4 regions of the Pseudoalteromonas sp. LC2018020214 genome follow, and region 4 is predicted to be linked to each of the others. Evidence: predicted binding sites of a transcription regulator. Region 4 holds the regulator's gene; each other region holds the start of a gene.
What was found. The regulator sigma-54, encoded in region 4, starts transcription at its own class of promoters, with help from an activator protein. The targets are predictions, from matches to a motif close to GTTGGCACGNNNNTNGNNT.

Region 1: a site for sigma-54 is predicted at 5,713-5,731, ahead of fliE (flagellar hook-basal body complex protein FliE). Genes of this name have one in related genera too.
Region 2: a site for sigma-54 is predicted at 3,416-3,434, ahead of JG479_RS06375 (ferritin-like domain-containing protein). Genes of this name have one in related genera too.
Region 3: a site for sigma-54 is predicted at 1,367-1,385, ahead of JG479_RS13495 (DUF1328 domain-containing protein). Genes of this name have one in related genera too.

What each region holds. Positions count from the first base shown of each region.
Region 1 covers NZ_CP066804.1:1,052,729-1,060,577, reverse strand. The annotation lists gene fliJ (flagellar export protein FliJ) at 1-409, opposite strand, end outside; gene fliI (flagellar protein export ATPase FliI) at 409-1,743, opposite strand; gene fliH (flagellar assembly protein FliH) at 1,762-2,568, opposite strand; gene fliG (flagellar motor switch protein FliG) at 2,572-3,612, opposite strand; gene fliF (flagellar basal-body MS-ring/collar protein FliF) at 3,605-5,320, opposite strand; gene fliE (flagellar hook-basal body complex protein FliE) at 5,341-5,673, opposite strand; gene JG479_RS04525 (sigma-54-dependent transcriptional regulator) at 5,830-7,296, opposite strand; gene JG479_RS04520 (sensor histidine kinase) at 7,293-7,849, opposite strand, start outside.
Region 2 covers NZ_CP066804.1:1,442,939-1,450,787, forward strand. The annotation lists gene JG479_RS06365 (TonB-dependent receptor plug domain-containing protein) at 1-1,982, shown strand, start outside; gene JG479_RS06370 (ExbD/TolR family protein) at 2,229-2,615, opposite strand; gene JG479_RS06375 (ferritin-like domain-containing protein) at 2,929-3,372, opposite strand; gene JG479_RS06380 (LysR family transcriptional regulator) at 3,549-4,487, opposite strand; gene aceK (bifunctional isocitrate dehydrogenase kinase/phosphatase) at 4,507-6,225, opposite strand; gene JG479_RS06390 (DUF4124 domain-containing protein) at 6,329-6,808, opposite strand; gene JG479_RS06395 (DUF3413 domain-containing protein) at 6,895-7,849, opposite strand, start outside.
Region 3 covers NZ_CP066804.1:3,039,559-3,047,407, forward strand. The annotation lists gene oadA (sodium-extruding oxaloacetate decarboxylase subunit alpha) at 1-648, opposite strand, end outside; gene JG479_RS13490 (OadG family protein) at 660-905, opposite strand; gene JG479_RS13495 (DUF1328 domain-containing protein) at 1,425-1,598, shown strand; gene JG479_RS13500 (hypothetical protein) at 1,657-1,848, shown strand; gene JG479_RS13505 (YcxB family protein) at 1,983-2,450, shown strand; gene csrA (carbon storage regulator CsrA) at 2,501-2,692, opposite strand; gene JG479_RS13515 (aspartate kinase) at 2,784-4,001, opposite strand; gene alaS (alanine--tRNA ligase) at 4,008-6,608, opposite strand; gene JG479_RS13525 (regulatory protein RecX) at 6,628-7,080, opposite strand; gene JG479_RS13530 (BPSS1780 family membrane protein) at 7,080-7,849, opposite strand, start outside.
Region 4 covers NZ_CP066804.1:677,423-685,271, forward strand. The annotation lists gene JG479_RS02885 (HPr family phosphocarrier protein) at 107-379, opposite strand; gene rapZ (RNase adapter RapZ) at 422-1,267, opposite strand; gene ptsN (PTS IIA-like nitrogen regulatory protein PtsN) at 1,286-1,738, opposite strand; gene hpf (ribosome hibernation promoting factor) at 1,743-2,030, opposite strand; gene JG479_RS02905 (RNA polymerase factor sigma-54) at 2,057-3,568, opposite strand; gene lptB (LPS export ABC transporter ATP-binding protein) at 3,638-4,363, opposite strand; gene lptA (lipopolysaccharide transport periplasmic protein LptA) at 4,360-4,905, opposite strand; gene lptC (LPS export ABC transporter periplasmic protein LptC) at 4,895-5,449, opposite strand; gene kdsC (3-deoxy-manno-octulosonate-8-phosphatase KdsC) at 5,446-5,997, opposite strand; gene JG479_RS02930 (KpsF/GutQ family sugar-phosphate isomerase) at 5,998-6,969, opposite strand; gene JG479_RS02935 (calcium/sodium antiporter) at 6,973-7,849, opposite strand, start outside.

The DNA of each region.
Region 1 (7,849 bases), 380 kb from region 4:
AAAACTCATCTAACATTTTTTGCTCGTTTTTAGCCATTAATGCATTTGCTTTGAGTTTTTGATTCTCGATTAATTTGGCAACTGCTTTAGCTTTAATTTGCTGCTTAAGCCATAGCGTTTTACGTTGAGTAACAACTTGCTTAGCGGTATTTACTGTACTTGCTTGTTGGCGAATTGCCTCTTCAATTTTAGCTATAAAAGCATGGTACTGACCAAACCCTGCACTAGATAAACCCGACTTACCTTTTAGGTGTAACTGCTGAGAGTATTCAAGTCTAAAGTTATTTAAACCTTGCAGTTTTTGTTGATTTGCTTGCAAATTTTGATTGGCTTGTAAGTAACTCATGCGCAAATTTTCTTCTTTATCATTTTCAATTTTGAGCAATAAATCGAGTTTATTTTTAGCCATTATGCTTGTCCTAGTAACTGAGCAAGACCTTGCAGACCATCATCGTAACTAATGACATCTCGCATACCTTGTTGTAAAAATGCATTTACTCTTGGCATCATATTTATGGCTTGGTCGAGCATTTGATCGGTCCCTTTTTGATAAGCACCTAAAGTAATCATATCTTTGTTTTGTTGGTACATTGAATAAACTTGCTTAAGTACACGGGCTTGTTGCATGTGTGGTTCAGAAACGACTTGAGGCATAACACGCGAAATCGATTTTTCTATATCTATGGCGGGATAGTGCCCGCTGTCGGCTAAATCACGCGATAATACAATGTGGCCATCTAAAATAGCTCGCGCTGCATCAGCAATAGGGTCTTGCATATCATCGCCTTCACTCAACACAGTAAAAAAGGCGGTAATTGAACCCTGCCCTTCACCGCCATTACCAGCACGTTCCACCAGCGCAGGTAATTTAGCAAACACCGAAGGCGGATAACCCTTTGTCGCAGGCGGCTCGCCTACAGCAAGTGCAATTTCACGTTGCGCCATTGCATAACGCGTTACCGAATCGAGTAACAATAATACGTTTAAACCCTGATCTCTAAAATACTCTGCAATAGTTACAGCGCTCTCACAGCCTTTTAAACGCATAAGCGGTGATGAATCAGCGGGCGCTGCAACTACAACTGAACGTTTGCGCCCCTCTACACCGAGTATTTCTTCAATAAATTCTTTTACTTCGCGACCACGCTCCCCCACTAAGCCAACAACAATTACATCGGCTTCGCTACCTCGGGTCATCATACCGAGAAGTACTGATTTACCCACACCAGAGCCTGCAAACAAGCCCATGCGCTGGCCTTGCCCTACTGTAATAACCGAGTTAATAGCACGCACACCTACATCCATAGGCTTAGTGATTGGTCTTCTTGAAAGCGGGTTTATAGTATTTTGTGCAAACTTTAAATGATGCTCAGCATTAATTTTACCAAGGCCATCTAGCGGTCGCCCTAAGCCATCAACCACGCGCCCTAGTAAACTCATCCCTACAGGTAAACCTAAGTTATTAACTTGAGGAATTACACGCGCACCAGGAAGTACACCAGAGATATGATCATTAGGCATTAAATACAGAGTTTGATCGTTAAAACCGACTATTTCGGCGTCTACAAAGCCGTTCATAGTTTCTATTTTACATTGGCTACCAACGGGAGCACGTAAACCTCTAGCCTCAAGGGTAAGGCCAACAACACGCGTTAAAATACCTGCCACAGCAGGCGCTGGGGTTTTAATATGTTGTTGATATTGAGATAAGCGTTCGCTTAAAGGTGCACGTTGAGTTGACATAACACGCCAATAAAATAGTTAGATACCACTATTATGCAAAAAACTATCCAACGTTTCTTTGACACGTGTTTTAAGGGTCATATCGAGTGATGATTGCGCTGTTTTAACTTCACAGCCACCGCGCTCAAGAGTGGGCTCTGCCATTAATTGCCAGTTATTATCAATAATGGTTTGTTCGCCGTAACTCTCTTTTATGAGCTCTAAATCTTCGGGGTTTAAATGAATTCGTACTTTTTCTTGCTCGGCATTAAGAGAATCTATACTTTGCTTTAACGTATGTAAAATCACACCTGGCGATGTTTTTACTTCTTGATAAATAACAGCTTCCGCTAACATGCTAGCAAGTTGTACTAATTGCCTTTCGGCTTGTTCATCTACTTTATCTAGCGGTGCAGTAAGTCCCTCTAAAATAGTTTTTAAACTTGTTAACTGCTCTTCAATTAATGGTTTTACGTCATCAAGGCCTTTGGTTTTGCCTTGCTCTAAGCCTTCTTTGTAGCCTGCCTCTTTGCCTTCGCCAACGCCTTTTTCAAAACCGTCTATGTAGCCTTGCTCATGACCTTGCTTAAGGCCTTCTTCGTAGGCGTCTTGCCTAATGCGTTCAAGCTCAACCATAGTAAGCGCAGGCAATTCTGGTTCTTGTGGCTCATCAATTGGCATTTCTTCAGCTAATTCTTTTTTATACAGATCACTAAGCGGTGTGCCGTAAGCCGTAGAGCGATTGCCAAAGCTGCTCTCATCTGGTGCTACATCTGGAATAGCCCAGTTTTTTAATAATTCATCTGCTTCATCAGCCCGAAGTGTGCGCCCTTTGAGTTTGCTCATGGCTTACAAGAACTCCTCGCCACCGCCGCCGCCCAGCTGAATTTCACCTGAGTCAGATAAACGACGCGCTGTTGATAAAATCTCTTTTTGCGCCGCTTCTACTTCACTTATACGAACAGGTGCCATAGCTTCTAAATCATCAGCTAGCATTTCGGCTGCACGCTTAGACATATTGCCCAGTATTTTATCTTTAAGGGCATCGTCTGTGCCTTTAATTGCTTTCATTAATACGTCTTGTTGTACTTCTCGTAGGATTGCTTGAATACCACGGTCTTCAACATCCATTAAGTTTTCAAACACAAACATTAAGTCTTGAATTTGCTGCGACATCTCTTCGTCATGCTCACGGATAGAGTCCATTAACTGCCCTTCTACATTGGTATCTAGGTAGTTCATAATATCTGCAGCTGCTTTTAAGCCACCCATTTTAGCGGCTTGTGCACCTGCTTGGCCGGCAAATTGTTTTTCCATAATTTCGTTTAGCTCTTGCAGTGCTGCTGGCTGAACTTCTTCAAGGTTTGCAATACGCATTGTTAAATCTAAACGCACTTTTTCAGGGAACTGAGCAATAATCTCAGCTGACTGTTCTGGCTCTAAATACGATAATACAATAGTTTGAATTTGCGGATGCTCATTACGAATAATGTTTGCTACCTGCTTAGAGTCCATCCATTTTAATGAATCCAAGCCTTTAGCACCTGAGCCCATAACAATTTGGTCAATAAGGCTAGCGGCTTTGTCTTCACCAAGTGCTGCTGTAAGCGCTTTTTTAATAAAGTCTTCTGACTGAAAACCAATGGTACTAAAGCTTTGAATTTGTTCTATAAACAAGTTGTGTACAGCGCTTATTTTAGCTTGAGATAAATCCTGTAGCCCAGCCATCGCCATACCCACTTTTTGCACCTGTTTAGGTTCTAAGTGTTTAAGGATTTGCGCGGCATCTTCTTCTGATAAACTCAAAAGTAATATAGCGGCTTTATCTACCCCATCTAGCTTATCAACATCAAAGGCTGGCGGGAGTTGTTTTTGTTCTTGATCAGTCATCTTCTGTTAACCACGCTTTCACTACTTGTGATGATAGTTCTGGTTCGTTAGCTACAAGGGCACGAATTGCTTTGAGTAAATCTTCGTCGCCATGTAAATCCGGTAACTGCAGTGTACCATCACTTGAGAAACCAACCGAAGCAGAATCAAAGTCTTTATTTAGCATATCAAGTGTATTGTCGCCAATATCTACGCCTGAACTTAATGCATCTTCGTCGTATTCTTCTAGTGTATCGTCTGGGTAAATTAAGCGCTTAAGCATTGGTTTTACTACTGCCATTATCAATACAATGATAACTAAGGCGCCTAGTACAAGGCGGGCTATTTTCATAAACCAGTCTTGTTCCCACAGTGGCACTTCTATTGCTAAATTTGTTGCTTCACGTACAAACGGCACTGTTACTACTTCAAGTGCATCACCACGTTGCATATCAAAACCTACACCACCTTGTAGTAAGCGACGAATATTTGACAATGCCTCTACCGAGCGCGGGGCCATTGTTGTTTCGCCGTTTTCTCCCACTTTAGGGACGTAATCAACAGCAACTGACACACTTATTCTGCGTATTACACCACTTTGCTGGCGCTTGTGAGAAATTGTTGTATCGAGTTCATAATTACGTGTTGCTTCTTTGTGGCTACGTGTTGGTGACGTAGCTGTGCCTGCGCCGCCCTGCCCCGCAACCTCAGGAATGTTTGAGTTTAGCGGTGGTTGATTTGTAAGCGCACCAGGAATACCAACAGCTAAACCACCAATGTTGTTTTCTTCAAATGTGGTTTCGCTTCTAACCGCTGGTAGGTCTGGGTTATAACGCTTTTGAGTTTCCTCAACTGAGCTAAAGTCCATGCTCAAATCAACTTGAGCTGTATAGTTTGCAAGCCCAACAACCGGTATTAAAATACTGTCTATTTTTTCAAGATACTCTTGTTCGCGCTTACGTTCTAAATCGTATTCTTTACGAGAGCGTGCTGCTAATGAGCTTTGCGAACCTGAGTTTAATAATCGACCATTTTGGTCAGTAACCGTAACACGTGCAGGCTCTAAGCCTTGTACTGCTGAAGCAATCATATCAACAACAGAGTCTACTTCTTCACGGTCAAGTGAGCGGCCACGCTTAAGTGTTAATACAACAGTAGCGGATGGTTTTTTCTCTCTGCGGGCAAATACGTTTTCTTTAGGGATGGCTAACAATACTTTGGCGCGAGTAATGTTATTTAGCTCTTCAATGGTGCGTGCTAATTGCTGTTCACGACCATGTTTTAAACGTTCACGCTCCAAGCGTTGGCTTACACCAAAGCCCATATCTTGCATAATTATGTCAGAGCCAGATGCAGGGCCTTGCTCTAACCCTTCGCGGGTCATTAGCAGTTTAATGTTTTGGTATTCGCTTTCATCAACCGATACAACATTGCCATCTAGTTGGTATTCAATTTTTTGAGCATCTAAAAAGTCTAATGTTTGAATAAGCTCTTCTGTTTGCATTTTGCCTAACGGGCGCATATCTGGCTGACGAGCCCAAATAATAATAAAAATCGCGATAGCTAAACAAATAGCCAATGCTATAACCAATGTTACTTGGCGCAATACATCAACACCATTTAAAGCACTTAAGTAGCCTGACTTTTGTTCTTGTTGATCATCACCACCACTTTGGTCAATACCGCCACCAGCAAGTGCTAGGTCTGTAGATTGGTTAGATTGCGCCACAATAATTCTCCACTACCTAATTAAACAGGCATGTTCATGATTTCTTTATAAGCTTCAACAAGTTTATTACGAACCTGTACTGTAGCCTCAAAAGCAACTGACGATTTTTGAGAAGCAATCATCGCCTCAGCAAGGGATACACTTCGATCCCCCATCTCAACTGCTGTTACTTTTTGCGCGGCATCTTGTTGTAATCCGTGCACTGAATTTATTGCATCACTTAGCATGTCGCCAAATTGTGCTGTAGAAGTAGACTGCACCTGAGTTGGCAGTTTATTAGTTTGATTATTACGGCCGGCTTCTAAAGCCATTGATTGCATTTCTTGAAATACAGCACTGTTTTGAATTTTCATAATTTATCTCTGACACGCAGTGAACTCTTATAAGTAATAAAGCACAAAGCATGCCAAATAATTAATCATTAAAATACAACGAGTTAACTTTAATTTGTGTGAGTCAGAGTTTTGACAACCCTAAGCTCACAGCGCAAACTTAGGGTTTATAGGAGGTTATGCAGGAAGTGAAATACCTAAATCGCGCATTTGCGCTAGTTTATAACGTAAAGTTCGTGGGCTTATGCCCAACGTTTCGGCAACGTCTTTACGCTTACCTTGGCAACGTGCAAGGGTTTCTAAAATAATGCGATGCTCTTTGTCTTTAAGCTCATCTTTATAGCTACCGGTATCTGCCGCTAGCAAACCTTGTTTAGGCTCATACTCTGCATGCGATTTTTCATCATAATATGCAGAGCTTAACGTGCTTTTATCAACACCTTTATCTGCGTGAGCTAATTCTGTTGGCGATACAGTTTGCGCCGGTGCCAATGAAGGCTCCATAACAAAGTTATTAGATACTAAGTTTTCAATAAAAATAGCATGCTCGTTTATTGTATCGCCACTTCGCAGTATAAGTGCACGCTGTATAACGTTATCAAGTTCGCGCACATTACCAGGCCACGCGTGAGCCAGTAACTTTTGCTCGGCAGCTTTATCTAAATACGCCATAGGCTCCTTGCTTTTACTTATATGGCGCTCAATTAAATGCTTAGCCAATACAATAATATCGCCAGGGCGTTGGCACAATGGTCGCCACATAAGTGGAAAAACATTAAGCCTGTAATATAAATCTTCTCTAAACTGATTTTCAGACACAGCTTCTTTTAAATCACGATTACTGGTTGCCAAAATACGTACATCAAGCTGAATTGTTTTACGCCCCCCTAAACGCTCTACTTCACGTTCTTGCAGTACGCGTAAAAGTTTAGCTTGTAGTCCTAAGTCCATCTCAGTAATTTCATCAAGTAAAATAGTACCGCCTTGTGCTTGCTCAAACTTACCCGGACATGCTTGAATCGCCCCCGTAAAAGCCCCTTTTTCGTAACCAAATAACGTGGCTTCGAGCATATTTTCAGGAATAGCCGCGCAGTTAATCGCTACAAATGGCTCATTACATCGGCTCGACTTATCATGAATATAACGCGCAAGTACTTCCTTACCTGAACCACTTGGACCAAGTACCATTACACTTGCATCAGAGCGTGCTACTTTACTTGCAAGCTCCAATAATTGAATACTAGTTGGATCAGCAATAATGGGGCCGTCGGTTTCTTTTTCTTTTTCAGGCAAATAACGGCTCACCATATTTAACAGCACTTCAGGTGCAAATGGTTTTGCCATGTAGTCAATTGCACCTAGGCGCATGGCCTCTACCGCATCGTCAATTGTGGCATAGGCCGTCATCATCAATACAGGTAAATCAGGGTGGTTTAATTTAATACTGCGTAGTAAATCCAGTCCACTCATTGCGCCCATTTGCACGTCGCTTACAACAAGCGAAAATTGATCCTTTTTAAGCAGTAACATTGCTTGCTCAGCACTGCTCGCTGCAACACATTCAATACCCGACATTTCAAGGGTATCTATTAAGGCTTCACGAAGCCCTGCGTCATCTTCGACAACTAAAATAGTGTTACTCATAATGACCCCTCTAATTTAGATGTTGCCTTAATAGGCAGTAACAAGCTAAAGCAGGCACCACCCTGCGTATTATTAGTCACATCAACACGGCCTTGGTGCGCACTAGCCACCGAACTCACTACAGCAAGCCCTAAACCTGTGCCCTGACTTTTTGTAGTAAAAAATGGTTCAAAAATTTTATCGCTTTGGCTTAAATCAACACCTGGGCCATTGTCGCTCACACTAATACGAACCATATCTAAATCTTTTAAATCTCTTTGTGCGCTAATTTTTACTTTTGCGCCGCCGCCAATAACTTGAATACTATTGTGCACAAGATTTTGAATAGCACTGGCCAATGCCGTTTTATTACCAACTATTTGTATATCGGGTTCTGGTAAGCTTACATCCAATTCACTTTCATTAAGTGCGACCATCGCATCAGCGCCCGCTTTAACTTCTGTTAAAAGCTGCTGCATTGAAACTTGCTCAACAACTTGCTGATCGCCACTTTTAGCAAATAACAGCATGTCGTTTACTTGAGTTTCTAAATCTTTTAAACGCGACATTAACT
Region 2 (7,849 bases), 770 kb from region 4:
AAACCATTAACCTTGATTTTAATAAAGGCTTTGCGCTAGGTGATGACGGTTATTTAAATACAACTATTAATTACCGTGACCGTGCACCCACTAACCGTGCCGGTTTACATGGCTCTTGTCAGTTTTATGGTTGTACAGAACTAAGTGACGGCACTTTACTTGCTGGTGATCCGCGTGAGCTGACAGCCGATCGTGATACCTTTAGAATTGGTGATGCTGACTCTCAGCAGTTTGGTTTAACAATTAATACCGGTTACGAGTTAGGTGATGGCGAGCTTTACGGCTTTATTACTTACTCAACACGTGAAAATGAGTCGGCTGCATTTTTCCGTCATAATGCAAATGCAGGTGGTAACCCAGTACTACAAGATAACGATGCGACGATTCCGCTAGGTTTCTTACCAAAAATCAACACAACTATCGACGATATCTCGTACAATTTTGGTTATAAAACTGAATTTGATAACGATGCAAGCCTTGATTTATCTTACACCTATGGTGAGAACAGCATTGATTACACTACAAGTGACACTATCAATGCCTCATACGCTAACTTTTTACGTTATGACCAAGGCTTAAGTGCAGCTGATATTCGTACAACTATTCCACGTGAAGCGTACGCTTACGGCATGGAATTATCACTGCAAACAATCAATATTGATTTTACGCAAAACTTTGATGATTATTCGTTAGCGATGGGTGCTGAAATACGTACTGATGAATACCGTATTTTAGAAGGTAATGAATATGCGTACCGCGATTACGACACATTAAATGGTGTAAGTATTTACAGCGGTTTAAGTGGTGGTGTTGGCTCTGAAGATGCATCGGGTGGTTCACAAGGTTTTGGTGGTTCATCACCTGCGTCTTCAGTGGATGAGTCACGTGATGTAATTTCATTTTACGTAGATGCAGAAGCTTATGTAATTGAAGATGTGATTTTATCTGGTGCACTTCGCTACGATAACTACAAAGGTTTTGGCGATACAGTAAACTTTAAACTTGCTGGTAACTGGTCTATAACCGACGATATTTCATTACGTGGTGCATTAAGCTCAGGATTTAGAGCGCCTTCAATGCAGCAGCTTTACTTTAATAACGTAAGCACACAATTTGTTGTTGATACTAATGGTAATTTAGTTGCAGAAGAAGTTGGTACATTTAGAAATGATTCAACACTTGCGCAAAGTTTAGGTATTCCAAAACTTAAAGAAGAAAAATCACAAAACCGTAGTTTAGGTATTGTGTATAACGTTACCGATAATATTAATGTAACCGTTGATTACTACTCGATTGATATTGACGACCGTATTGTAATTAGTGATCGCTTAGGTAAAGGGTTATCTACAAGCCTTGATGCAGCACTAAACAGTGCTGGTGCTGGCGTAGGGCAGTTTTTCTTAAATGGTGCTGATACAGAAACTCGTGGTGTTGATTTTGTAGCAACGTGGAACACCGAAGGTTTAGGCGGCACGCTTGATTTTACACTTGCAGCTAACTTTACCAAAACAGATGTTGTATCGTTGTTCTCTCCTGCTGGCTCAAGCCTTGAGACAGTAAAAGTAGAAGATATATTCTCAGCTGAAGACATCTCTATTATAGAAGAGTGGCAACCAGAGGACCGTATTAACTTAAGTGCGCTTTATCAACGTGATGATTGGACTGTTAACCTGTCACTTAATCGTTTTGGTGAATACACAGTAGAAGATGGCGGTCGTCAAACGTATGGCGCAGAAATTTTAACTGACGTTAAAGTTAACTACTTCGTTACTGAAGATTTATCAGTAAATATTGGTGCAAATAACTTGTTCGATGTTTACCCAGATAAAAATGAAATAGGTAACTCTCGCTCAGGTACTATTGTGGATGCTAGTGGCAACACAGTAATAAGTAGCTCAGGTGTGTTTGACTACTCACGTCGTTCGGCTCCGTTTGGATTTAACGGTGCTTACTACTACGTAGGTGCAGAATACCGTTTTTAATTACTAACCTAAACTCTGGTTAAGATATTTAAACTTTGATTTCTCTAGCCAGAGGTTTTCAGTGAAAACAAGGCGAATTTACGCGTCAATAGCTGGCCTATTGCAATTAAATTCAACGCAGTTAACGCTGAAAATAGCTGCTAGAGATAGATTTATTAGCCAGAATTTAGGTTAAGCAACTCTCCCTTTTGTTATTTAACTCAAAGGGCCGTAAGGCCCTTTTTTTGGTTTTAGCTTGGGCTGATTCTATTTAGAAATCAAACTTATTGGATAATCATCGTATTGCTTAATATTATTCATTACATTCATTAAAGTATTATGTGTACTGTTTTCGTCTGCGGTTATAAGTACCGAACTTATTTCATATTCAGCCGCGAACATAGCTAAATTAGTTGCAACTTGCTCTAAATCAATTAACCTCCCCGAAAAATATACTCCGTTACTTTCATCAATTCTAAATAAAGCATTTTTAACAGGCTTATCTATTTGAGGGCTGTCGAGTGGTCGGTTTAATTCAATAGCCACAGGTTTTACAAAAGATGTAGTTACAATAAAGAAAATTAGTAAAATGAACACTATGTCTAACATCGGGGTCATATCTACATCAGCATTATTTTGTAGTTTGCTTTTCATATTGGACCTTATTTTTAATTAAATGCTGCGGCGCCACAGCAAGGTTTTAGGTACCTATTAACAAAATTAGCACAGCAAAAATAAAGCGTGGTTAAATAAACATTCTAATAACATTAAATATTTGTACTAATTATGTATTTAATATGTGGTGAAATAAGGTGGTGTTTATACCGATCTGCTTAAATATGGGTCTATTTAGCATCGTTATAATGTAATTCAATTCGTTAAATTGCTTAAAAAAATATGTAGATTGGTATTAGAGGCAATAAAAAACCCAGCTCGAGGCTGGGTTCTAGTTATGCGCTATGTAAGCTTAATGCTTTTGCATACGGCTCATTTCTGCATGGCAGCTTTGCATTGTTAATAATGTTTTAGCCAGTGCAGCTTCGCAGTCAGCTGGTTGCGGTTTATCCATTGCTGCTTTAATTTCTTCAAGGGTTTTATCTTCTACCTCTTCAAGCTCTTTTACATACGTGCTGTCGTTGTGTGAGGTAAAAGTAGTCAATAGGGCTGTGTACGCACGTCGTGCTTCAACTGCGAAAGATGAGCCATCTTCGCGTTCGCCTTTTTCATTAATTGCATATGGCTGCAAGCGCTCAACACTCACTTTTCGGGCATCAATCATACGCTGAAAAAGTGCACCAATAGCAGGGTCTTCAACTTTTTCCTGTGCTTTTTGATAAAAATCTATGCCGCTGTTCATAACTTGAATGATGTCAGTAATATGATTTACTTCTGATCCTTGATGGGTGTTCATAATGACCTCTTTAATTAAATGAATGTATAGTTCAATCTAATAAAAGCAATGTATGTTCCACGTTTCAATAGTTATGTAGTTATTTGATTTTATTGGTTTAATTTTATTTTAGTAAGATGCTAAGTTAACAGGCTAAAATTAACCTAGCAATTTTTACATTATATTGTGTAATAAAGTTATTTTAGCTCTTCAGCTACTTCAGCTACTTTTTGACGTAACCAAATGTGACTCGCGTCGCGATGTAACAGTGGGCTCCAAATCATATCAAGCTCAAAAGGAGGGATTGGAAATGGTGGCTCTAAAATTTTAAGCCCCGGATCATCTAAATATATATTTGCGGCTTTTGAAGGAAGGGTCGCAATTAAATTTTTCTCTTTAGCTAAATGGATTGCCACATGGTAGTTACGCGTAAAAGTGGCAATATTACGATGCTTACCAAAGTGAGCAAGTGCTTCGTCAACCCAGCCAAGTTTTTGCACATCTTTAGGGTCCATACCTACACCTACACCAAAACCTGTTTTGCTTACCCATATATGGCGCGCTTTTAAATAGCTGTCGAGACTAAAGTTTTCAATTATAGGATTATCGGCTTTTACTAAGCAGCAAAAACTATCTTTCCAAATACGTTTATGATGAAAAGACTGAGGTAAGTTTTCAAAACGGTTGATTGCCATATCTACTTTACCGTTTTCTACATCATGAAAGGTGACATCACTTGGTGTGAGTATATCTAAAGTAGTATCAGGGGCTTCTTCGTGCAATTTACTTAAAAGCTTTGGTGCTAATGTACTTGCAGCGTAATCACTGGCCATTATTCTAAACACACGCTTACTTTGGCTTGCCTCAAATTCTCGATTAGGAGCTAGAGTTTCTTCAAGCGTCATTAATATGCCACGAATAACGGGTTGTAACTCCAAAGCACGCTCGGTAGGCACCATACCATCGCTGGTACGAACTAAAATAGGGTCGTTAAATAAGTTACGAAGACGTTTAAGGCCATTACTCATTGCAGGTTGCGTTATACTCAATTGATTAGCAGCGCGTGTTACGCTGCATTCTCGAAGCAATGTATCGAGGTAAACGAGTAAATTTAAATCTATTTTACTTATATTCATTGTGTGTGTCCTTTAGCGCTTACCAGTGGTGAATAAAGCGCTGTGCTGTCGGGTATGGGTAAATATGACTTACCTGACCATTTTTTATATTTTGTTGTGCCTGCTTCCAAAAGCTAACATCTATAAGCTCAGGATGAGTACTGAGTAAAAACTTTTTATACATAGGGTTTGGCATTACAAATGTACAAAGTTGCTCAGGAAATACGTCCTGTGGTGCAACAGAGTAACTTTGTTCATTCATTAGATAGTCGTCATAGCTCTTTGCTTTTGGTAATGCTCTAAAGTTCATATCGGTTAGATATTGAACTTCATCGTAATCGTAAAAAATAATACGTTTGTGCTTACTTACACCAAAGTTTTTTAAGAGCATATCACCAGGGAATATATTAACAGCAATCATTTCTTTTAGGGCTTGCCCATATTCTTCAATCGCGTCGGCGACACTTTCTTCATCAGCATTTTCTAAAAACAAGTTAAGAGGTGTCATGCGCCGTTCAATATACAAATGCTTGATGATCAACCAATCGCCCTCAATTATCATTGATGAGCCAATTGTTTTATGTAATTGCGCAAGTAAATTACTATCAAAACGCGCTAAAGGAAATACGACGTTAGAATACTCTATGGTATCGGCCATTCTGCCAACGCGATCATGATTTTTTACCAGTTGATAGCGTTTTAATACGGTATCACGGCCAAAGGGTTTACTCTCACCAAATTTGTCTTTTATTACTTTAAAAACATAGCCAAATGAGGGGAGGGTAAATACCATCATCACCATACCGGGAGTCCCCGGTGCAATTGTAAACTCATCACTAGAGTGAGATAAGTGATTTAAAAACTCTCGGTAAAACTCAGTTTTCCCCTGCTTATGAAAACCCACTGCGTTATAAAGTTCAGCAAGTGTTTTGTTTGGCATAAGTTGATTTAAAAATCGAACAAGTGCTGAAGGTGCGTGTGTCTCTACCATAAAATAAGCGCGGGCAAAGCCAAAAATAACACGCATTTGAGATGACTTAGTTAAAAGTGCATCTAAATATAATCCGTTATCTTCATCGTGTAATACAGCGATTATAAAGGGCTGAACCCCACTTTTTGAAACAACACGACCAACAATATAGGCTGCTTTATTACGATAAAAAGGTGTGTGTAAAATATCAAAGCGCATTTGCCAAGGTTGGTGATGTGTATCGGGGGCTTGTTTATAAAAAGCTTTAACAAGGAGGCGAATATCACGCTCTAAATTTACAAATGGGGCCTTAAAATCAAAATGACTAATAATGCGTTTTATTGTTGGTTTGAGGCCATCAACTACAGGAAAGTATGTTCTATATTCTGCTTCTACAGGCACTGAAGGAGCATCTTTTAAGGTTGCTTCTACAAATATAAAGTCATTATGAAAATAGCGCCTATGGTACAGCCGGCAAAATACAGAGTTATAAAAAGTTTCGGCGAGCTCTGCTTGGGGATGAAAACATAAAAAATGCTGGTATATCTTTTTAACTTCAAGCCATAGGCTTTCATCGAGTTGTTCGGTTGGGGTTTCTTTTTTTAGCGCTTGCGTGGTTTCGTTAACACGATCATCATAATAGCTGATACGCAAACGGCTGATATCATTAATTGCTTGCCAATCTTTTTTTGCAAAGGCAAGAGGGGCTTTGGCTGTTGTTTTTTGAAATAACTGATAGTGCCTTTTAAAACTCGTTAAAATTAATTCAGCAATATGGCGAGGTTGCATTTGCACTCCTTAAAAGTCCCTAGAGTTTATACTCTATTGTGTTAAGGGTATGTTATTTTAAGTTTAAAACCAAGATAAATGTTACTTACTAACTAAGAGTAACTTATTGGAATTGAGCTATCTTTTTTTCGAGAATTTTAATTTGTTTAGTCACAGCCGATACGTTTTTCTTATATGTTTTATTAATTATTTTTAGTTTTTTAGTAATGTCTTTAGTAATACGCTTTTTATCATCAATGGCTAAGATATGATTTAACCGCTCTTGTTGTTTGTATTCAGCACGCTCTTTATTACGATCAAGTATTGTTAGTTTATGGTTATTACTGCGAAGCTCTGCCTGTAAGCCAGATAGAAGCCTTTCACGCTCAAGTTCGTTTAGTTGTTTAGTGTAGTCAACCTTAGGACCAGAATACTGATTACCCGTTGTGTTAACTTTATAAGTCGTTGCTTCGTCGTCACAGGGGAGTTGAGAAAAGACAGTGCCTTTTTCTGTTACACATTTGTAGTAAGTGGTATCGCTAAAGCTAAAAAAACTGATAAGTAAAAAGCTAGAATGGAGAATATAACGAGAAGTTTTAAACATACATGTCATCCTTGGTTTTTATATCTAACAACAATATAAAACTATAACCTAGCTTGGTGGTATATCAAGCTAGGTTAGGATAACTGTTATTGGGTAAAGGTTTTGAGCTTTTTAATACTCTGTACTAAAAATGGTATATCTAAACCTTGTTCAATAGAAAAACCTTCAGCGGCAGAGATGTTTTTAAAGTTACCATCTGAATCTATTAAGGTAATCCTATCTTTTTTATAGGCTATAACAACACCCTGAGAGTAGTTCACGCCCATATCGTCTTTTTTCTTGTATAGATTAACGCCTAGCATTGTTTGCTTGGCAATAGCTTTGCAATTTAAATATTGCCCAACGCTTGTTGCAATTAAATCGCTAGGTTGAATTAGCCCATCTACTTTAGAAATACGTTTGTCAGAGCTGTATAAAGTTGAGGTGGTTACTACTTCTTGCTTGTTATTGGCAAGACTAAAAGCAAAAACCTGTGTTTCATCATCTCGAACAGTAGGGATATCACTCGCTTTAATTACTCGAATAGCACTAGAGCTATGTGCTTGATCATTAATAAAGCTTAGTTCTTCAATGCCAGTTACTTCAATGCTACGGCGCTGACTTTGCCAAACTGGGAGTGTCTGCTCGGTTAAAATTGCTGCTTTATAAAAAGCGGGTAAACCATACACTAAGCTAAATAACGTATCGTCATGATTTGTTGGCTGTAAAAACTGCTCTGTTTTGTGCATGTTTTTATTCTCGGCAACAAACTTTTCGAGTTGTTGTTGAGTTTCAAATACAAATATATCTACATTGGCTTGTGTGTAGTCCTCGCATTTTTCAAGCGGGCTTGGCATTTGATAACTAATATTTTGGTTATTAATTTTTACGTTGTGTGCTTGCTCGTAGCTTTCTATATCTAGCAGATCATTTTTAGCTAACAAGCTTTTAGCGGTAGTAGGGTATGAAAGTGGCAAAACATTATCTTGTTTTGTTACGTCAAAGTTTAAATTGGCGTCAGCCCAAATATGAATACTGTGGCTAAGCGAAAAACACACGATT
Region 3 (7,849 bases), 1.3 Mb from region 4:
TTGGTAAGTAGCAGTACTTAAACCTGTTGTAGCGTGGCACTGCATAGCAATTGGAATAGATACAGTTTCTTTAAGTGCTTTAATTAGTTTTTCAGCATCGTACGGCTTTAATAAACCCGCCATATCTTTAATACAAATTGAGTGACAACCCATATCTTCAAGCTGTTTTGCAAGAGTTAGCCACATATCAAGTGTATGAACAGGGCTAACTGTGTACGAAATAGTACCTTGAGCGTGAGCGCCTACTTTTACAGCCGCCTTAATAGCTGTTTCTAGATTGCGAACATCGTTCATTGCATCAAATATACGAAATACGTCAACGCCATTTTTATGTGCGCGTTCTACAAACTTTTCAACTACGTCATCAGCGTAATGGCGGTAACCTAATAAGTTTTGACCGCGTAATAGCATTTGCTGTTTAGTATTAGGCATCGCTTTTTTAAGTGCACGAATACGCTCCCAAGGATCTTCGCCTAAATAACGAATACACGAGTCAAATGTAGCCCCGCCCCACGATTCAATAGACCAATAACCCGCATCGTCTAATTTGCTAGCAATCGGTAGCATATCGTCTAGGCGCATACGCGTTGCTAATAATGATTGGTGAGCATCGCGTAATACCAATTCTGTTAATTTTAATTTAGCCATGTGTGTGCCCCTTATTTATTATTTGATTTGTACTGAGCAATGGCAGCACTAATAGCAGCGATGTGCTCATTAGGCACACCTTGAGATTTAAAAGATGGTGATTTAACTGGTGTCGCCACGTCAGGTTCGCTAAAGCGCGTCACCAAATTAGACATAAGCGTTACTGCACCAATTAATATCGACAGAAATACAAACACTCCAACCATGCCAGTAAGCATTAAGTTACCAGCCGTTGTGAGTAGAGCACCTATATCCATTTTTCTCCCCTTGAAACCCATATCGAAAATAAAAAATCGATTTAATTAAATATTTATTCACTGGATAATAACAAAACTAATCGCTTTGTCTACATCTTGTAAATTGGTAAAACCAATTAAACAATAAACAACATAACACTCAATTAATTTACGTGCTATAACTCAGCAATCACGCGCTCTACAATACATACAAGAAATAACGACTATAGCTAATAGTTATATGGAAGTTGTTAATTAACTATCAAGCTAAGTAAAAATAAACACTAATTCTTAATATTAAATGCAAAGCCACACACTAATTGTTAATTGGTCTTACCAAAACGAGTTTATTTAGTGAACATTTAGCAGTTATTTGCAACAGTGTGAATAACTTACATAACAAAGCGTAAAAGTTACTAACCAACTAATAACTAGAGTAATAGCAAAAAACAATAACCAATTGATATTTATAACAAATAAATTTTGGCATATAACTGGCATTAGTTATTATGAGCAAATTTGATAACCAAGGAGAAAACAATGTTACGCTGGACAATTACATTTTTAGTTATTGCTTTAATCGCTGCAGTGTTAGGTTTTGGTGGCATCGCAGGTGCCGCAGCTGGTATAGCAAAAATTATATTTTTTATCTTTTTAGTACTTTTAGTGATTTCATTAGTTTCAGGTGCACTACGTGGTAAATCACCCAGGTAGATAAAGCATTCAACTAACAAACACTAAAATTTAATTAATACTTACAAGGAATTACACTATGAACTCTACAACTTTAAAAGCAGCACTAATCGCAGTATTTGCAGGTTTTTTCATGATGGGTTGTGAAGACAACCATGCAGAAGATGCTGGCGAACGTATCGACGAAGCAGTAACTGACGTGCAAAACTCTGTTGAAGATGCATGTGAAAATGTTAAAGAAGGCGTGAACGCTGAAGAAACTAACTGTTAATTCTTCTTGTACCGCTAAAAAAAACGGCTTTCGAGCCGTTTTTTTGTGCCAGTAATAAAATCACTGACTATAAAGCTGCTCATTTAGCAGTTAGCTTGTTAAAATAAAAAAAACGATATTTAAAGCAAGGCAAAATGGCATTCACAACCACCTACACATTAGATAAACCCTACTTTTACGAGTGTTTTGATGAGTCACTCCCTTATAGTAAGCGTGCAAAACCTAAATACTTTTTACTTGTGTTGTTAGTTGCGCTTGGTTTATTTGGCATTTATGTTTTAGACGATCATTACTTAGGATCGTTTATGATCATGTTAGCGGTACTCGAGTGCGTCGCATTTTACTATCGCAGACCATGGTGGGTAACCAGACAAATGCTCAGCAGAGCATCAGGCTCTGAGGTAACACTTACCTTTGATGAAGAAGGTATTAAATCTGCTAATCATTACAAAAGCTATCAATTAGAATGGCAAAATATAAGCGAAGTAATTGACACCCAGCAAGGTATTATTATTAAAAACAAAAGCGGTATGCAGTACATATCAAAACAAATACTTAATCCTGAAACACTCGCTTTTATAAACAAAAAAGCCACTCAGTGAGTGGCTTTTAGTCTAGTTGAGTTAATTACTCAACTACGTATACGTGTTGATTAAGCATTGCCCGGATTAGGGTTCGACTTTTCAGCTTGTATGCGCATGTAAATCTCTTCACGATGCACTGATACGTCTTTTGGTGCATTAACACCGATTCGAACTTGATTTCCTTTAACACCTAGAACAGTAACTGTTACTTCGTCACCAATCATTAGGGTTTCACCTACTCTACGAGTTAGTATTAGCATTCTCTTGCTCCCATGTTCCAATAAAAATTATAAGATTCCGCTTAAACATACTAATGAAAATTAGACTGAAAAGTAAGTAAAAACTCGCAATCTATCCATTTTCTGTTAAAAATGCCTTGTGTAATGCACGAACAGCCAACTCTAAGTACTTTTCATCTATTAAAACTGAAATTTTAATCTCTGAAGTCGAGACTAAAACCACATTAATATTTTCCTGCGCTAATGCATCAAAAAATAAACTAGCGACACCAGAATGTGATTTCATACCCATGCCAACAGCAGAAACTTTAGCTACTGCTTGCAATCCGCTTATATTTTGAGCACCGAGCTGAGTTTGATCTTCACTCAATAATTCAAGTGCTTGCAGATAATCATTCGAGTGCACAGTAAAAGCATAGTCTATTTTTTCAAAGTTATGATTAACTTGATTAATCATATCTATTTCGATGCCATTTTCGGCAAAAAGTTTCAATATTTTTGAAAGATATTGCGTACCCGTTGGCACACCGTGTACCTTAATTAAACATTCGTCACGATTAAACGCAATCCCCGATACAACCTTGCTTGGCATATCGTTCTCCTCAAAACTTATTAATGTACCTTCATCGGGATTAAAGCTCGAAAGCACCCTAAGTGGCACATTATGTTTTCCTGCGGCTTCTACTGAGCGAATATGCAAAACTTTCGCCCCTAAACTTGCCAGTTCTAGCATTTCGGCAAAGGTAACTTGGCTCATTCTGCGCGCGTTAGGTTCAACACGAGGATCTGTAGTATATACGCCGTCAACGTCTGTATAGATCTGGCATTCGTCAGCTTTTATAGCCGCAGCTATTTCCACAGCCGATGTATCGGTACCGCCGCGCCCAAGCGTTGTAATGTTGCCCTCAACATCACGCCCCTGAAACCCAGCAATAATAGCAATACGATTATGCTCAAGCTCATGCTTCAAACGCGTAGCAGCAACCTCTGCAATACGAGCTTTACCAAACATGTTATCGGTTAAAATATTGACTTGATCGGCTAATAGGCTCACAGCAGAGTGGCCACGTTTTATGATGGCCATAGCAAGTAGTGATACAGAAACCTGCTCTCCGGTGCTAATAAGTACATCTAGTTCACGGCTACTCGGGCGAGTATCGATTTGTTTGGCGAGATTAATTAAGCGGTTGGTTTCTCCCGACATAGCCGAGAGCACCACAACCACTTGATGTCCTTGTTGTCTGGTTTTTACAACAAGGTCGGCGACTGCTTCAATTCGCTCTATTGAGCCAACCGAAGTGCCACCGAATTTTTGAACAATAAGCGCCACTTAGGCTTAAGTACGCTCAGTTAACCAAGCTGTAACGCTATCTAGTGCAGCAGCAAGGTTTTGTGGCTCACTACCACCAGCTTGTGCCATATCTGGACGACCGCCACCTTTACCACCTACTTGGCCTGCCATGTGGTTAACTAACTCACCGGCTTTTACTTTGCCTGTTAAGTCTTTAGTAACACCAGCAATTAGGCTTACTTTGTCGCCACTGGCAACACCCAGTGCAATAACACCTGAGCCAATTTTGTTTTTAAGGTCATCAACCATACCGCGAAGTGCTTTAGATTCAGTACCTTCAACATTTGCTACAAGTAGCTTAACGCCGTTAATTTCAACAATCGAATCAAGTAAAGATGCACCCGCCGCACTTGCTAACTTATCGTTAAGTTGCGCAATTTGCTTTTCAAGACCTTTAGACTTTTCAAGTAACGCCGTTACTTTTTCAAGTACCGATGCGCTGTCGCCTTTAACTAAAGCAGCTACATCATGTAATTGTTGCTCTTGCTCACTAACATAAGCAACTGCATCAGCACCAGTTACCGCTTCAATACGGCGAACGCCTGCTGCAATACCGCTTTCAGATACTATTTTGAATAAACCAATATCGCCTGCGCGCTCAACGTGAGTACCACCACAAAGCTCAATAGAGTAGTCGCCAATAGTAACTACGCGTACTTCGTCATCGTACTTTTCGCCAAACAGCGCCATAGCACCTTTCGCTTTAGCATCATCAATAGCCATAAGCTCAGTATTAAGTGCAAAGTTACGACGAATTTCGTCATTAACTACACGCTCAATTTCACGTAGCTCATCTTTTGTAACCGCTTCAAAGTGCGAAAAGTCAAAACGTAAACGATCAGGCTGAACAAGTGAGCCTTTTTGGCCTACATGGTCGCCTAATAATTGACGTAGTGCTTCGTGTAAAATGTGTGTAGCTGTGTGGTTTTTCTTAATGCTATCGCGGCGTGCATCATCAATAGTCGCATCCACTTTATCGTTAACACCAATGCGACCTTGCACAGTACCGTGGTGAGCAAAAGCATTACCAAGTTTAGTGGTATTAGTAACATTAAATTCGCCACCAGCAACTGTAATAGTACCCGTGTCGCCCGTTTGGCCGCCTGATTCAGCGTAAAACGGTGTACGGTCTAATACTACAATACCTTGTTGACCATCTTCTAATAACTGAACAGCTTCGCCACCGGCAAAAATTTCGACCACTGTCGCGCTATGGTGCGTGCTGTCGTAGCCTTTAAACTCAGTAAGCTTTTCTGATTTTAATTGCTCGTTGTAATCAGCACCAAACTTACCCGCTTGTTGCGCTGTTTTACGTTGTACAGCCATGCATTCTTCAAAGCCCTGATGATCAATCGTCATCTGGCGCTCACGCGCAACATCGGCCGTTAAATCAGCTGGAAAACCATACGTATCGTAAAGTTTAAATACTAAGTCGCCCGGTATAATATCGCCTTTAAGGTCACTTAAGCTTTCTTCTAAAATAGCTAAGCCACGTTCAAGTGTTTTACCAAACTGTTCTTCTTCAATGCGTAATACTTTTTCGATAATTTCTTGTTGCTTAGCAAGCTCTGGGTACGCTTGACCCATTTGCTCAATTAGCGCAGCAACTAATTTATAGAAAAACGAACCTTGTGCACCTAGCTTATTACCGTGGCGCACTGCACGACGAATAATACGACGTAGCACATAACCACGACCTTCGTTAGATGGCATAACACCGTCAGAGATTAAAAACGCACACGAACGAATATGATCCGCCACTACGCGTAGTGACTTATCGTCCATATCTTGCGCGTTAGTTACACTTGCAGCTGCTGCAATTAAGCCTTGGAATAAATCGATTTCGTAGTTTGAATGCACACCCTGCAAAATAGCAGAAATACGCTCAAGGCCCATTCCCGTATCAACAGATTGCTTAGGTAGAGGCAACATTGTACCGTCGCTTTGACGGTTGTATTGCATAAATACAAGGTTCCAAATTTCGATGAAACGGTCGCCGTCTTCCTCGGGAGTGCCCGGAGGTCCACCCCAAATATGCTCACCATGGTCATAAAATATTTCAGAACACGGACCGCATGGACCGGTATCGCCCATAGACCAAAAGTTGTCAGAGGTCGCAATACGAATAATACGATCTTCACTTAAGCCAATATCTTTTGACCAATACTCAAACGCTTCTTCATCATCGTGATAAATAGTAACAAGCAGTTTTTCTTGAGGTAATTTAACAACCTCAGTTAAAAACTCCCACGCAAACTTAATCGCGTCTTGCTTAAAGTAATCACCAAAGCTGAAGTTACCTAACATTTCAAAAAATGTATGGTGGCGAGCAGTGTAGCCTACGTTTTCTAAATCGTTATGCTTACCGCCAGCACGTACACAGCGCTGCGAACTTGTCGCACGTGTATAAGGGCGGCTTTCTGCGCCTAAAAATACATCTTTAAATTGCACCATGCCGGCATTATTAAATAACAACGTGGCATCGTTACCCGGTATAAGCGAGCTAGAAGGTACTATTTGATGTTGCTTGCTGGCAAAAAAGTCTAAAAACTGTTGCCTAATTTGTGCGGTAGTCATGTGCTGCATTTGAAAGTCTCACCTGTATTTACTGTGCTTGCATTGCAAAATTAATTTCATCGTAGCTAAAACCCCGATACATTAAGTAGCGCACGCGCTTAGCTTTATCTTTGTAATCGAGATCTGGCGGTGTATTCGAATATTTTTTATTGTACGCATCCTGCGCAAGCTCAAACCAATCTATTTCAAGCTCTTCAACTACCATTTCAAGTAGCGAACGATCAATCCCTTTGCCCATAGCTTCGCTTTGTATTCGCTTAAGCCCGTGGCATTTAAATATGTGTTTTCTTACAAAGCCTTCACAGTATCGCTGCTCGTTAATAAAATTGTGCTTTTCGCACCAATCAAGCAGCGTTTCAATAAACTCTTCTGTCGCTTCTTTTTGCTGTAATTTGAGCGTTAACTCACGACGCGAATATTCTTGGCGCCCTAGTAACCAAAGTACATAGTTTTTTAGTTTTTGCTTTAATTTATCATCCATTAAGCGTCAAAACGTCCGCTTGTTTCACTGCTAAGTGGCTTAACATTAATGTCGTCACTTAATGGTACAACAGGCATAAAAATGGCTTGATAAGATACAAAAAAGCTAATGTAGCAAATCGGCATTAAAATCAACAGTGGTAAGAACGATAAGAACATCGAAAGCGCCATAAATAATGCGCAAATAAGGCCAAAAACGCCAAGTGGCAAAATGTTATGATAAAACACCATTAACGATTTTTTAAGCGCCGTTAAAATACGTGTTTCTTTACTAAAATAAACAAGCGGTACAGCGTAAGCAAACGCCGTTAAATAAATTAGCATTGCCATAAAAAACAAAATGACATTCGCGCCCGAAATACTCTCAAGCATTTGCTCAAGTGCTACGTTTGGATCAAGTCCTGGTTGGCTCATAACAGCCACTGCATCGGCAAATAAGCCATTAGCAAGTAACGCCATTAAAATGCCCGCACCCATTTGATAAAGTGCTAAACGTAATAACCCTAAACGATTTCCCTTAGCCGTAAATGGCTTGAGAATATCGGCTAGCATAATTTTTCCGCCCTGTTGCTTACTAAGCACCGCTTGGTAAAACCCTGCGGTTAAAAATGGCGTAGCGAGTGCTGCTACTACTTGCAGCAGCGGTAAAAATAAAGACAGCAGCCCTACAATGCCAATAAATAAATGCATAAAAATAAAGGTTGCTGGCTGGGTTTTAAAAATAAGCCATCCGGCTTTTAACCACTTTAGCCCTGCATCGGCTTTAAAAA
Region 4 (7,849 bases):
TACTTTATGGGGGGAGGTGAGTTAACTGGCGTTACTAACCTATTTATTTTATATGTCTGTTTTAATTGAAGCATTAGTAATGCGAATATTGTTTTTATAAAACAGGTTATTCTTGTTCATTAAAGCGTTGTGCTATTAATTCTCCAACAGCGTGTAAAGCTTGCTCAGAATCAGGGCCTTTACAAACAACTTTAACTTCTTTTCCTTGGCTACTTTCAAGTAACATTAATGCAAGTACGCTATCGCCTGCGGCTTCTTTGTCATCTTGGAATAATGTGATTGTCGCATCAAATTGTACTGCTAATTGCGCAAGCACAGTAGCTGCTCTGGCGTGTAAGCCTAATTTGTTTTTTATTAAAAAGGTATCTTCACAATGCATAACTTACTCTACCTAAGCTGAACAGGTGATTATTCAGCTATATTATTTTTCTTGCTCGCGATGGCGAATTTTTACATTGGGATGTGTCATTGCAAAACTTTCACCGATAGTTTGCGCTAAATACACAGAGCGATGTTGCCCGCCTGTACACCCAATAGCAATGGTTAAATAACTGCGGTTATTTCTTTCTAAATGCGGTAACCACGTTTGTACAAATGTTTGAATTTGCCATGTGAATTTTTGCACTATGCTGTGATTAGCTAAATAGTCTTTAACCGGTTGATCTAACCCATTTAAAGGCTTCAACTCTGGTTCCCAGTGTGGATTTGGTAAAAAGCGTGCATCAAATACGTAGTCTGCTTCTTTTGGTATACCGTGTTTAAAACCAAATGATTCAAATGTGACAATCAGTTGCTTATCTTTTTTACCTAAAATCTTTTCACGAATAGATTCAGCGAGTTGATGAACACTTAAATCAGTCGTATCTATCATAAAGTCGGCGCGAGTGGTTAATACATCAAGTAATTCTTTTTCTTTTTTGATGGCTAAATCAAGCGGCAACGAGTCTATTGATAGTGGGTGTAATCTGCGTGTTTCTGAAAAGCGTTTGATCAATGTCTGATCGTCGCTATCTAAATAAAACAACGTAGGGTTTGCAAAGCCAGGCAAGTATTCAAGAATATCGTTAAATTCATCTTGTTCTTTAGGGATGTTGCGCACATCAATGCTAACAGCAATTTTATCGTAGCTATCAGACACACTGCGAACTAATGAAGGTAGTAGGTTTACTGGAATATTATCAACGCAATAATAACCTAAATCTTCTACAACGCGCAAAGCAACCGACTTTCCAGAACCAGAACGACCGCTTATGATAATTAACTCCATTTAACACCCTTTATAAAACTATGATTGATCGACAATAACTTGGTAAAGCTCAGTATCAGATTTTGCACTGCGTAACTGTTTACAAAAATCTTTGTTGTTTAGTTTATCAGCAATGGTTGCTAGAGTCTTTAAGTGCTGCTGGTTATCGCCATCTGGTACGATGAGTGCGACAAAAATATCAACAGGGCGATTATCGATTGCATCAAAGTTTATTGGAGTTTCGCTAACGAGCACTAAAGCCAAAGGCTCTTCTGCACCGCTCATTCTTCCATGAGGAATAGCAATGCCACGCCCTATACCTGTACTACCTAATTTCTCTCTGCTCATTAAAGCATTAAGAATATCTTGTTGCGGTAAATACGGAAGTTTGTCGTGAGCAAGTTCGCTAATGAACTCTAAAATTCTTTTTTTGCTATTAAAAAGGACCGCAGCTTTGCTGCAGTCCTGGCATATAAGTGAACTTAATTTCATCATATTAGTGTCGAGCAAGCTTCTCTTTGTGTTTGATTACTTGGCGATCGAGCTTGTCGATCAACGAGTCAATAGCGGCATACATATCTTGATGTTCTGTAGAGGCAAATAGCTCAGCACCGCTTACGTGTATTGTGGCTTCTGCTTTTTGATTTAATTTTTCTACATCGAGAATGACATGAACATTATTTATATGATCAGAGTGTCTTTCAAGCTTCGCAAATTTAGTATTAATATAGTCTCTTAGTGAATCGGTTAATTCTACGTGACGACCAGTTAAGTTTAGTTGCATAAGCATTACCCTCTTAGTTTAGCGTCTTAAATCAGACTTTTACGCTGATTTGACGGTGGAATAGCAAGAGATTCGCGGTATTTTGCGATTGTACGTCTTGCTACTTTAATTCCTTGCTCAGCCAATATATCCGCTATTTTGCTATCACTCAATGGTTTTGCTGAGTTTTCTGCTGCGATTAATTTTCGGATAAGCGCACGTATTGCTGTAGATGAACATTCACCACCGTTTTCAGTACTTACATGGCTTGAGAAAAAGTATTTAAGCTCAAATATACCACGGGGTGTATGCATGTACTTTTGAGTAGTTACGCGTGAAATTGTCGATTCGTGCATTTCTACCATTTCAGCGACATCATTTAAAACCATTGGTTTCATGGCTTCAGGGCCATGTTCAAAAAAGCCTTGTTGTTGCTTAACAATACAATTAGTAACTTTCAATAGCGTGTCGTTTCTACTTTCTAAGCTTTTAATAAACCATTTAGCTTCTTGTAAATGTGAGCGAATAAACTGGCTGTCACCACTTGATTTTACAGTGCGAGACATTGCCGCGTATTGGCTATTAACACGAATTTTAGGCATGCTATCTGGGTTTAATTCGACAACCCAGCGGCCTTTAATTTTTTTAACTGACACATCAGGAATAACATACTCAGATTCTTCCCTTACAATAGTATCTGCAGGTTTTGGGTTGAGAGTATGTATTAGTGTCATTACTTCTTTAAGCTCTTCTTCTTTGAGCTTAGTTTTTTTCATTAATGTACGATAGTCGCGAGCTGCTAATAGATCAATATGCTCGGTTAAAATCATTTTCGTTTCATTAATGTAAGGTGTTTCTTTATCAAATTGATTAAGCTGAATACACAAACACTCTTGTAAACTACGTGCAGCAATACCAACAGGATCAAACAGTTGGATGCGTTTTAATACCGCTTCAATTTCATCAAGTTCAACTTCGTTATCATCTTCGTTATCATCTTCGTTTTCTTGATTAAAGCTTTCTAAAATCTCTTCGCAGCTTAGTGTTAAAATACCTGAATCATCGACGGCCTCTACAATCGCAATAGCGATGGCTTCATCGGTAGGGCTAAATGGCGTTAGTTGTAATTGCCACATTAAATACTCATGGAGCGTTTCAGTAGAGGCGCCTTGGTATATTGATTCGTCTTCAGGCATTGGACCTGATGAGGCTGCTGGGGCGGCACTCATGTACTCATCCCAACTAACATCCATAGCCATGTCGTCACTTAGCGTGTCTTTTGCAAGTGCTTCACCAGTATCTTGTTCGTATTCGCTCGGAGCATCATCAGCAGATGCGCTAACAGTTATGTCATCGGTATCAGCTTTTTGCTCGTTTTTACCAGCAGCGTCTTCAGAATAGTCTGCCTCTTCAACCTCTAATAGTGGATTACTGTCGAGAGCTTCTTGTATTTCTTGCTGGAGATCCAATGTACTGAGTTGCAACAAACGAATAGCTTGTTGCAACTGTGGAGTCATTGTAAGTTGCTGGCCCATGCGCAGCTGTAGTGATTGCCTCATGTATCTCTAACAATCCTTTTATGTTGTTATAATTAATACTAGCAGATGCTTAAAGACATGGCGTAAATGTTACAGCCTAAATTGCTCGCCTAAGTAAACATCGCGTACTGTTTTATCATTTAATACGTGTTCTGGAGTACCTGATGCAATCAGCTCCCCATGAGAAACAATGTAGGCTTTTTCACAAACATCAAGGGTCTCTCTTACGTTATGGTCGGTAATTAAGACACCAATCCCACGATTTTTAAGATGTTCTATTATTTTCTTTATATCTAATACCGAAATAGGGTCAACACCGGCAAACGGTTCATCCAGTAGTATAAATTTAGGATCTGCTGCCAGCGCTCGTGCTATTTCTACACGACGACGTTCTCCACCCGATAATGCCATACCTTGGCTATCACGAATGTGTTGTATGCTAAATTCATCTAATAAGTTATTGAGCGTGTCTTCTCTGGCTTGTTTATTTAGTTCTTTGCGCGTTTCTAAAATGGCCATTAAGTTTTGATAAACAGTCAGCTTTCTAAAAATCGATGACTCTTGTGGTAAGTAGCCTATGCCTAATCTAGCACGACTATGCATAGGTAAAAGAGTAATATCGTTATCATCAATAGATATTTTACCTTTGTCGCTAGGAACAAGCCCTACAATCATATAAAAAGTCGTTGTTTTACCAGCACCGTTAGGGCCAAGTAAGCCAACTATACTGCCAGCTTGTACTTCAAGGCCGACGTTTTTTACAACTTCACGACCTTTATAGCTTTTTGCCAATAGTTCTGCTTTTAATGTGCTCATGGTTGACCTTTATCGCCTTTTTTACTTTTTTTAGTTTCGATCGGTACTAAAATTGTGTGAACGCGGTCAGTTGAGTTTTCATCTTTTTCGGCACTGATTAGCTGCTGCTCTATATCGTAGGTAATGCTTTTAGCATTTATTTTTTGTCCCGCTTGCGATACTTGTGCATTACCAACAAGCGTTAAAAAACGCTTAGATACATCATAACGCACTTCGTCAGCACTGGCGCTCATAGTCGTGCCATCTGATTGCTTTTCTTCAAAGTGCGCAGGGCTACCTGTGGCAATTAATAATTGTTTATTATCACCAAGTTCATCACGTTTGTGTACTTCTAGGCGATCGGCTGTAATGCGGCGATTACCGTGAATAATCTCAACGTTTTTCTCAAAAATACCCACATTAGCTTTTAATTGACCTTCTTGCTTGTCGGCACTTATTGAAATTTGATTGGCAGCAGGTTGCGTGTTTTGTTCTGCAGCACTACTATTAAACGCTAGTATAAGTGTAGGAATTATAAGTGATTTTAATATTTTATTGGTCATAATATATGGTTCGCGTATGGTTAATTAGTTTTATCACTTCGGTTTTCAAGTCGGCTTCTAGGCCTTTACCGGTGATTTTTAAATTCGGTCCAGTGATAATGACGGGTTGCTCCGAACGCATTGTTAATAGCTTTATATCTACCTGAATATTATCAGCATTGATTTTGTCTATCATGGCGTTATCGGTTAAATTTTTGGCAACCACATTACCTTCTAAAATTAATTGTTTATCTTCGTATAATGTTGCTTCGTCTGCATTTATTTGCCACGTTTGTTGTTCGTTATATAAAGTAAAAATGGGTTTTTCGAAAAACGTGAAACCTAATTGCTGGTATAGCTCCATTTTAGCCGCAGTGACTTTGTGGCTAATTTTACCTTGCTCATCATAGGCTGTCTGTTTGAGCTCAATAGCTATGTAATCAGGCTTAGCAACAACTTCAGGCTCAGCCTGAGGCACAATATTTGTTTGTGTAAAATAAGGGTACCAAAGCCAAACCATACAGCTAATGAATAAAACGCTTAATATTATGCGCGCTGCATTCATGAACTAGTGCCTTGTGTAGTCAATGTTTTACCATTTTCAAGCATGAGCAAATCGGTGAGTTCTCTCACAGCACCAAAACCGCCAGGCATTTGCGTTACATAATGTGACAAACGCTTAATAAGTGGGTGGGCATCATTTACTGCAACGGCAAAGCCTACTAACTCCATAACAGGCATGTCAGGACCGTCATCACCAATATAAGCAATTTGTTCATCGCTAAGGTTGAGTTTATCTTTTAATTCTTGATAGGCAATGAGCTTATTTTCTTGGCCTTGATAAATATGCTGTACGGTTAAGCTGCTCATACGTTGTTGTACTATCTGTGAATGACGACCAGTAATAACAGCTACTTCAAAGCCACTGTTTATAAGTGCTTTAATGCCAAAACCATCTTTTGTATTAAATGCTTTTAGCTCTTCACCTTGATTGCCAAGGTAAATACGGCCATCAGAAAATACACCATCAATATCGCATATAAGTAGTTTTACTTTTTTAGCGCGTGCTTTTGCATCATCGCTCAGCGGTTGATAGAGTTCTTCAAATTGCATTTATAACACTCCTGCTTTTAATAGGTCTTGCATATTTAATGCGCCAATAGGTTGGTTTTTCTCATTGACGACGATTAGGCCATTTATACGTTTACGTTCCATAATATTGAGCGCTTCAGCGGCTAAAATATCTTGTGTAGCTGTAGTGCATGACTTAGTCATAACAACATCTATTTGTGTTGTATGAATGTCAATTCTTTGCTCTAAAATGCGACGTAAGTCACCATCGGTAAATAACCCTACGAGTTGCTGATTTTCATCAACAATGGCTGTCATACCTAACCCTTTAGCTGACATTTCTATTAGGGCATCTTTAACTGTTTGTGAAACATCAATAATAGGTGTATTTGCGCCGCTGTGCATAACATCTTTTAAAGTAAGTAATAAGCGCTTGCCTAAACTACCACCTGGGTGAGATAGCGCGAAGTCATCAGCTGTAAAGCCGCGAGCTTCTAATAATGCAACTGCCATGGCATCGCCCATCGCAAGCGTTGCAGTGGTACTTGATGTAGGGGCTAGACCCAATGAACAGGCTTCTTTTTCTACTTTAATACACACATGTACATTAGCAAGGGTCGCCATGGTTGATTGTGTATTGCCAGTCATTGCTATCATTTTGGCACCAAGTCGTTTTAAAACCGGAATGATATTTAAAACTTCGCTGGTTTCCCCTGAATTAGAAATAAGCATAACCACGTCATTTTTAGTGATCATACCTAAATCACCATGACTTGCTTCACCAGGGTGAACAAAAAACGCTGGGCTGCCAGTACTTGCAAGGGTTGCCGCTATTTTATTGCCAATATGGCCTGATTTTCCCATGCCAATGACAATAATACGGCCTTCACAATCGTACATTAATTGGCACGCATTATGAAAATTTTCATCTACATATTGTGCAATATCACTAAGTGCTTGGCGCTCAACATCTAAAACGCGAAGGCCTTGTTCAATAAAGTTTAGCGTTGCCATCATTTACCCTACTTGACTAAAAATATACCCTTGGTAACCCAAAAACGCTATTAGCAATAAGCCGCCTTCTACCCTATTGATACGCTGGGTGCCTCTAAAGTTCAATGACATAATAATAAGAGCAAGTGTTGCACCAATCATAATTAGTATATCTCGGCTTACTAACGATGGATCAATTGCTGAAGGATTAATAATACCTGCTAGAGGTAATACAGCTAAAATATTAAATATGTTTGAGCCAACAATATTACCTAGTGCTAAATCATCTTCATTTTTAAGTACACCTGCAACCGAGGCGGCAAGTTCAGGCAAGCTAGTACCAATGGCAATAATTGTTAAACCAATGACTAAGTCGCTTAAGCCGAAGTATTTAGCAATATCAACAGCTGAGCCGATTAAAAAATGAGAACTAACCGGCAGGAGTATCATGCCGACAATTAACCAAAATACCGCTTTTTTAGTAGGTACATCGTTTGGTACATCGTCGCAGGCTTCTGAGACAAATGGGTCATCTTGGTTTTTTGCACGCATAGATACAATGATTAACCCACCGATGAATACGATAAAGCCAACTAAAAGCGCAACACCTTCACTAAATGAAAAGTAGTTATCTGAGAACACATACCAAGTAGCTAAAGATACGAGCATCACTAATGGCATTTCACGTTTTAACGTACTAGATGAAACTGAAAGAGGGCGAAATAGAGCCGTGATACCTAACACAAGTAAAATGTTTGTAATATTAGAGCCAACAGCATTGCCAACCGCTGTGTCGGTTTTGTTAGCTAGAGCGGCAGAGGCTGAAACCATCATTTCAGGGGCTGAAGAGCCCATGGCTACAACGGTCAAACCAACAATAAGTGTAGGTACACCAAAGTTT